Regions from separate parts of the Idiomarina sp. UBA3176 genome, predicted to be linked through region 1. Evidence: predicted binding sites of a transcription regulator. Region 1 holds the regulator's gene; the other holds the start of a gene.
What was found. The regulator FliA, encoded in region 1, starts transcription of late flagellar genes. The targets are predictions, from matches to a motif close to CTAAAGNTNNNNNNNNNNNNGCCGATA.
Positions count from the first base shown of each region.

Region 2: B2U97_RS06480 (DUF5610 domain-containing protein) is a predicted target of FliA. The motif match lies at 2,248-2,274, and genes of this name have one in related genera.

Region 1 is NZ_DEXU01000005.1:237,435-241,095, reverse strand. Features, by position in the region: gene flhF (flagellar biosynthesis protein FlhF) at 1-410, shown strand, start outside; gene B2U97_RS02730 (MinD/ParA family protein) at 467-1,339, shown strand; gene B2U97_RS02725 (RNA polymerase sigma factor FliA) at 1,332-2,057, shown strand; gene cheY (chemotaxis response regulator CheY) at 2,095-2,478, shown strand; gene B2U97_RS02715 (protein phosphatase CheZ) at 2,492-3,241, shown strand; gene B2U97_RS02710 (chemotaxis protein CheA) at 3,255-3,661, shown strand, end outside.
Region 2 is NZ_DEXU01000017.1:16,844-20,504, forward strand. Features, by position in the region: gene B2U97_RS06465 (zinc-dependent peptidase) at 1-742, opposite strand, end outside; gene B2U97_RS06470 (hypothetical protein) at 784-1,098, opposite strand; gene B2U97_RS06475 (hypothetical protein) at 1,095-1,415, opposite strand; gene B2U97_RS06480 (DUF5610 domain-containing protein) at 1,594-2,190, opposite strand; gene B2U97_RS06485 (hypothetical protein) at 2,318-2,662, opposite strand; gene B2U97_RS06490 (hypothetical protein) at 2,869-3,159, opposite strand; gene B2U97_RS06495 (DUF6429 family protein) at 3,222-3,446, opposite strand; gene B2U97_RS06500 (DUF3024 domain-containing protein) at 3,505-3,661, opposite strand, start outside.

The DNA.
Region 1 (3,661 bases):
TTTTGATTGATACGGCAGGCATGGGTCAGCGCGATAAGCGTTTGAACGAACAGTTAAGCCAGCTTATTCAGAATTCAAGACTGCGTATTCGCCCGTATCTGGTGTTGTCGGCAACATCACAAAGCCAGGTGCTGATGGATGCTGTTAAGCAATTTAAAGCACTGCCTTTGTCTGGCTGCATTTTCACTAAGCTGGACGAATGCTTAAGTTTAGGTGAGAGTATCAGCGTAGCTATAGAACATGGCTTACCGGTTGGTTATTTAACAAATGGTCAGCAAGTGCCTGAAGATATTCGGGTAGCGGATGCGAACTTTATGGTTGCCGAGGCTGAGCGCCTGCTTGATAAAAGCATTTGTTCCTCAGTGTCAGACGTGCCAAAATCGTACTGGAATGAGGCGTTTTCTCGCTGAATGAGCCAATATAATATGAAGCTGTTATCAATCTAGTCAGAAAAGAGATACGCCCGATGGATCAAGCAAGCGGTCTGCGAAGAATGAAACAATCGAAAGTAAAAGTTATTGCGGTAACTGGTGGTAAAGGCGGCGTTGGGAAAACCAACGTGTCGCTGAATATGGCTATCGCAATGGCAAAGCAGGGCAAACGAGTATTAGTGCTGGATGCCGACTTAGGTCTGGCTAACGTCGATGTTATGTTAGGCCTGCGGGTTGAGCGCAACCTTTCTCATGTGTTGAGTGGGCAGTGCGAGTTAGAGGATATTCTGATTGAAGGCCCGGCAGGAATTAAAATTGTTCCGGCAACATCGGGAACGCGCTCTATGGTGGACTTGAGCGAATCTGAACACGCCGGGTTAATTAGAGCCTTCAGCCAGCTTCAGGGGAACTATGACGTATTAATTGTCGATACTGCAGCGGGTATTGGTAATACCGTTGTCAGCTTTGCCAGAGCGTCACAGGATGTTTTATTAGTGGTTTGTGATGAACCCACATCAATTACTGATGCATATGCACTGATAAAAGTATTGAGCCGGGAGCAAGGCCTGTTTAAATTCAAGGTGGTTGCCAATATGGTACGAAATCTGCGCGATGGACAAGTATTGTTCAATAAATTAACTAAAGTAACCGATCGATTTTTAGACGTCGCTTTAGAGCTTGCCGCGATTATACCCTTTGATGATAACTTGCGTTTAGCTGTTAGAAAACAACAGCCTATGGTGCTGGCTTACCCGAAATCACCTGCTTCTTTAGCGATAAAAGCTTTGGCTAAGAAAGCCATTGACTGGCCTGTTCCGGCTCAAGCCGGCGGGCATTTAGAATTTTTTCTTGAACAATTGATAACTTCTGCCGATAACGAGAGTAAGCGGGATGTTGCCAATGAATAAAGCTGCCGTTTATGCCGCCACTGCTGACAATCGAAATGCTATTATTGAACAGCATACCGGGCTGGTTAAGCGTATTGCACACCATATGATGGCTAGACTTCCAGCCAGTGTGCAAGTGGATGATTTGATCCAGGCAGGCATGATTGGCTTATTAGAAGCTGCGCGTAACTTTGATAACAGTAAAGGCGCCAGTTTCGAAACCTTTGCCGGCATTCGCATTCGTGGTGCTATGTTGGACGAAATTCGTCGTGGTGACTGGGCTCCGCGCTCGGTTCATCGTAATCATCGACGCGTACTGGAAGCCATTCGTCAGGTTGAAAATGAAACCGGACGCGATGCAAAAGACACGGAAGTGGCCGCAAAGCTGAATATGGGTATGGATGAATATCATCATATTTTGCGGGATGTCAGCACGGGACGAATTGTTGGTATTGAAGATCTTGGTGTATCAGAAGATGCTATCATGCCAGAGCAGGTAACGGGTTCAGCTTATGAACCACAAAGAGATGTTGAAAATGCTGCGTTTCATAAAGCGTTGGTTTCGACAATATCTTCGTTACCAGAACGTGAAGCTTTGGTGCTTTCGTTGTATTATGACGAAGAATTGAATTTAAAAGAGATAGGTGAAGTGCTGAGCGTGAGTGAATCACGAGTCAGTCAAATTCACAGTCAGGCAATGTTGCGACTGAAGTCGCGAATGCAAAATTGGGTTGAATAAACTTTGGTTGTAATCGAGAGCCTCAGTGGAGGGTGCTTTGGATAAAAATATGAAAATTCTCGTTGTGGACGACTTCTCTACAATGAGACGAATCATTAAGAACTTACTTCGTGATCTTGGCTTTACCAATATACAGGAAGCCGATGACGGTAATACCGCATTGCCCATGTTGCAGAACGGTGATTTCGACTTTGTCGTAACCGACTGGAATATGCCGGGTATGCAGGGAATCGACTTGCTGCGTGAAATTCGCAAGGACGATAACCTGGCTCATTTACCGGTGTTAATGGTAACAGCGGAAGCCAAGCGAGAGCAGATCATTATGGCAGCTCAAGCTGGAGTAAATGGTTATATTGTTAAACCATTTACAGCCGTAACGTTGAAAGAAAAGCTCGACAAGATTTTCGAACGAATCAGCTAAAGGGCGAATGACTATGTCTGATAACGCCCATGATATTTCTCTGGAGCAAGCCAAGGAACTCGTAGCCTTGCTTGAAGACGGGAAGCAGCAGCAGGCAAATCAATTACTGGAAGACGTTTACAACCGTCGTAACGACAAGTTGTTTACTTCTGTCGGCCAGTTAACACGCGACCTCCACGAAGCACTTCAGGATTTTCAGGTAGACCCTCGCATTGTGCAAATGACACAAGATGATCTTCCTGATGCGCAAAACCGTTTGTTGTATGTCATTGAGAAAACCGAAGACGCAGCCAATAGAACAATGGATGCGGTAGAGGCTTGCCTGCCTTTAGCAGATGAGATGCATCAGCGTGTAGAGAAGGTCATGCCGGCCTGGAACAGGCTGATGAGTAACGATATTGAGTTAAATGAATTCAAGTCTTTATGTCATGAGGTCGATGACGTACTTAAGCGCTGTGGTGAAAACATGCCACAAGTGCATGGGTTGATGACTGAAGTATTGATGGCTCAGGACTTTCAGGATATTACCGGGCAAGTCATTCGCCGGGTTATTCAATTGGTCGAAGACGTTGAAAAGAACCTGATTGAATTGCTGAAGATATTTGGTAAAGAAGAAGAACGTCGTAACGCGGAAAAAGCAGGGTCTGCGCCTAAGAAAGATGCAGCCCATGCCGAAGGCCCAATTATCGATGCTGATCAACGCGATGACGTGGTTGGCGGACAAGACGAAGTGGACGATTTGTTGTCCAGTTTAGGTTTCTAGGAGCATCAGTCGCATGAGCTTTGATATGGACGAAGACATTCTGCAGGATTTTTTGATCGAGGCTGGAGAGATCCTCGAGCAACTATCTGAACAGCTAGTTGAACTGGAAAATGATCCGCAAAACAAAGATCTGTTGAATGCTATTTTCCGTGGCTTTCATACGGTTAAAGGTGGTGCCGGGTTCCTGTCTCTGGGAGCTCTGGTTGATACCTGTCATGGTGCGGAAAACGTATTCGATACCCTGCGTAATGGTCAACGTACTGTCACTTCCGACCTGATGGACGTGATTCTTCAGTCTTTGGATACTATCAATACTCAGTTTGCGCAGGTGCGCGCCAAAGAAGAACCTGAAGCAGCTTCACCGGAGTTGCTGGAATTACTGCATAAGTTGAGTGAACCAGAGTCTGAGGACGAAGCGCC
Region 2 (3,661 bases), on a different contig from region 1:
GACATAATAACCGGTAAACCTCGGGCATGTGCTCTTTCATGTTCTGTGGATCTTCAAAAAAGGTTTCGCTACATACCGCGAAAAATTCAGCCGGGCTGGTTAACGAATAGCCATCAAGCGGTAACGGCCTATGATGGATAGAATCACTCTGCAACCTCTCCCAGGCCGCAGAAAAAATATCGTGCCATTCGCCGGGCTTCATATCCGGATGCATCGGCGGCGCACCGTTAGCACCATCGCGCAACATATCGAGTTTGTGGGCAAACTCATGAATAACGACATTACTAGCCTTTCCATGACGAGCATGAGGCCCTGTTTGACATACCGACTGCCACGATAAAATAAGCGGACCACGCAACCATGCCTCCCCACTTAACCCCGGGCTTTGAGGGTGAACAACGCCGTCGTCGCTACGATACGGACGATTAGGAACAAAGTCCCCTTCGTAAAGAATAATGGTGTATAAATGATCGTACCAATCTAACCCAAGGTGCAGAACAGGTACGCAGGCCATGGTCGCTATTTTTAGGCACATCGCATCGGTGAACTGAAAATCCCCGCCTGATGCAAAGTTTTTACGAACCAGAAAACGGAACGCCATATCTCGCAGTGCATCGCGCTCCGCCCCTTGATAACGAGCCATTACCGGCCAGTCAGCTACCGCGGACTCCCACTCACTTATCGTGAAACCCATTTTTCTAATGCGTCTATTCTCAAACCAATTGCGTAATCGCTTAAACATGGCGTCCTCGGCGTTGAACAGAAACGCAATAGTGAAATTGATTAACTACTTGGTTTCGCAATAGTTTGCACTCCTTTCCCTGAAAACACCCAGCCGCTTAGGCCGTCCTGGTTAATCTGAATGGCCATAAAGTCTTTGCCGTATCGTATACGTTTAACGTCATGGTCAGTTCCGGCCGGAACATCGAATACAACGCTGCAACCCGACTTATTAGGGTAGCCACATTCCCAGTTGCTGTATGCCGAGACAGCTTCCGTAATTTTTACTTTATTGCCGCGATCACTAGCAATATCGGCAGCCCATAGACCCAATATCACCAGGCAAATAGCGATGATTATTCCAATACTCAGTTTCATTGCCCACTCTTTAATTCAACGACAAACTCATCGAGAGACCTACCCATATCGAAAACACCAAAGTCAAAATCAACGTAGTAGACAGTACCAACAGAATTTGTAAAAAGCACGTTATCGCCTAAGGTGACGGCAAAAGGGCTGAGCTCCATGCCATTAAGGTAGGGCTTGTATGCATTCGCAATCTGCTCTTTGTCTTTCTGAAGAATTAGCTCAATAATTTCCAGGTTTCTATCCGGTATTTTCTCGGCAAGCTCCCGATACAAAGACACATCAATAAACTTTCCTACAATATCTGTGTTGTGATCAGGGGGAGCCAAAAGTTTGTCCTTTGTATTCCATAGAGTCGAAGGGAACTATCTTACCTGTTGAAATTAAAAAATTGCCAGCACCTTTACTTAACTTGATGACTCTTTATATCAACAATTCAAGGGTTAGGTGCTGAACTCATCAAAAGTACTTAGCAGACGTCTATTCGGGGGGAGCAAAGCGCCGAGGTTAGTCCTCAGCGCCGCTATCAGACTCTTCTGACTTGGTCGCCTGTTCCAGCATTTTTTCGCGGAAACTGTCCAGGCCTTTCATTACTAAATCGTAGGTTTTGTCGACACCACTTTCGACTTCGCCTTCATATGCTTGTAAGCCTGTAAGAATATTTTTGGCGTCATCAAAGCCTTTTTCAATACCGCCAGTAATAGCTTCCATGAAATTATTCAGAGTGTCTTCTTCCGATTCGCCCGGGTTCATCTCCTTGTAACGACCATAAAAATTGGTCGCAAAAGAAACAATGCGATCTGCCGTGGCCTCGGGAGAAGTATCAACGCCGGAATCGTAAATTTTCTGCGTGGCATTTTTGCCCATTACCGGTTCCAGCTCAGCGTTAATGCCTTCCAGCGCCGTTTTGTACAATAAGCTGAGCGAATCATTATTACTGTTCAGAGATACCCGCTCGTGAGCGCGCAAAATGCCAGCATTGTTTGCCTGCTTAGACTGCGCTGCCATCTCTTTCATACTGTTGCGGTTGTCGTCAGTTTTTGCGGGGCTATTCTGCTTGCCAGAGCCCGTTACGGAGGTGCTATTACCTGTAGTAATTGACATAATATTGCTCCTGAAAAGTTCGGCTATAGCTTGATTTTAGTATAGCCCGTAACTTGTTAACGGCAGCTACTGGTTAAAGTTTAATCTTTTTCCACAGCAGCATTGACCAGCCCAAGTATGCTCATTACTAGCTATTAATAACCACTTTCTCAGCATTTGGAAATAACGAGCCAGCTCGGTTAAACACCACGTCGGTATGTTTTTTCGACAGCGTGATATCAATTGCATTTGAGCTCTGATTGAAAACAGTCACAATTCTGTCAGCTTTCTGAATACGAGCTACCTTGTGTTTGTTAATGAGTTTCCCCAGAGACGGCACGACCCTGGCCAAAGGAGTATGAAGAATCCGTACGGAATCTCCCGTTTCTTGCAAAACATGTTCGGGATTATTTAAACGCGATGAGCGAAGCATAAAAAGAACAACAACTAATGAAAGCGGCCCTAATAAGCTTAGTAAGTAAAAATACTCCATTCGATACTCCTTTTCTTTTTGTTGCCTTCATCAGACAAGCTATCAGCTACAGATTGAAGAAACGAGGCAAGGCAGATGCCGCTTACAGCTTCAAGATCCCTCTCTTCCATTTTCCTGACAATCACCAAAACCTCCGGAAGTTTAATACTGCTGCGAGTAGCAAAACGGCAATTACGGTTATAAGGGTTGTCATAATTTGTTATCTTCTAAAAGACATATAAAGCGCATACTGTCATAAACCACACAACTGAGAGTGCTAAAACTGACTTTAGGTTAGCTGAACTCGCATTCGTTTTTATTAGAATATAACCAGAATATAGTGCAGGAACTACAGCCAAAAAGCCGCCAACGCAAAATCCCATAAAAAAACCAGCAATTTGAGCCCAACCGTCACCAGTCAAACTTACTACTAGAAAAATAAGCACGGCCAGCGCTACGGATGCTATGAGTAAGTTGAAAGACAGTTTTTCCGCCCGTTTAAGATCCATTGAATTCAATAATAGCTCCTTAACTCATAACCTTTGAACATACGGGTGGACACTTAGTGGACATTTAGTAATCAAGTGGTAAACAACTCCCGAAACAAGCGCTCTGACTCTTTTAATCCTTCCTCGGTGAACACAACAGACTTTGCCTTACCGACCGGGTTACCAATGAGTCCTTTTTCGTGAAGTCGGTTCATTGCATCCCAGTCAAAAGACTTCCAAGCCCGACTGTCATCATGCAATGCTAGATATAGCAAAGCCAAAACGGACTCATCGATTTTATCTTCGTCAATTGCCATAGATCATCCTCCAATGATGGCTTTGTTTAATGGAGAACTTAGCGGTTTCCTATACGGCTTATCCGAAAAAACAACAAAACTCATCTTCACTTACAACTTTAAAAACTTGGTCAATTGTTTTTACCTGGCTTTTAGGCTCGTAGGCATGCCACTTTAAATCACTCCGCATCCAGTAAATTTTCCAAACACCCTGACTGCGAACAAAGGTAGATTTT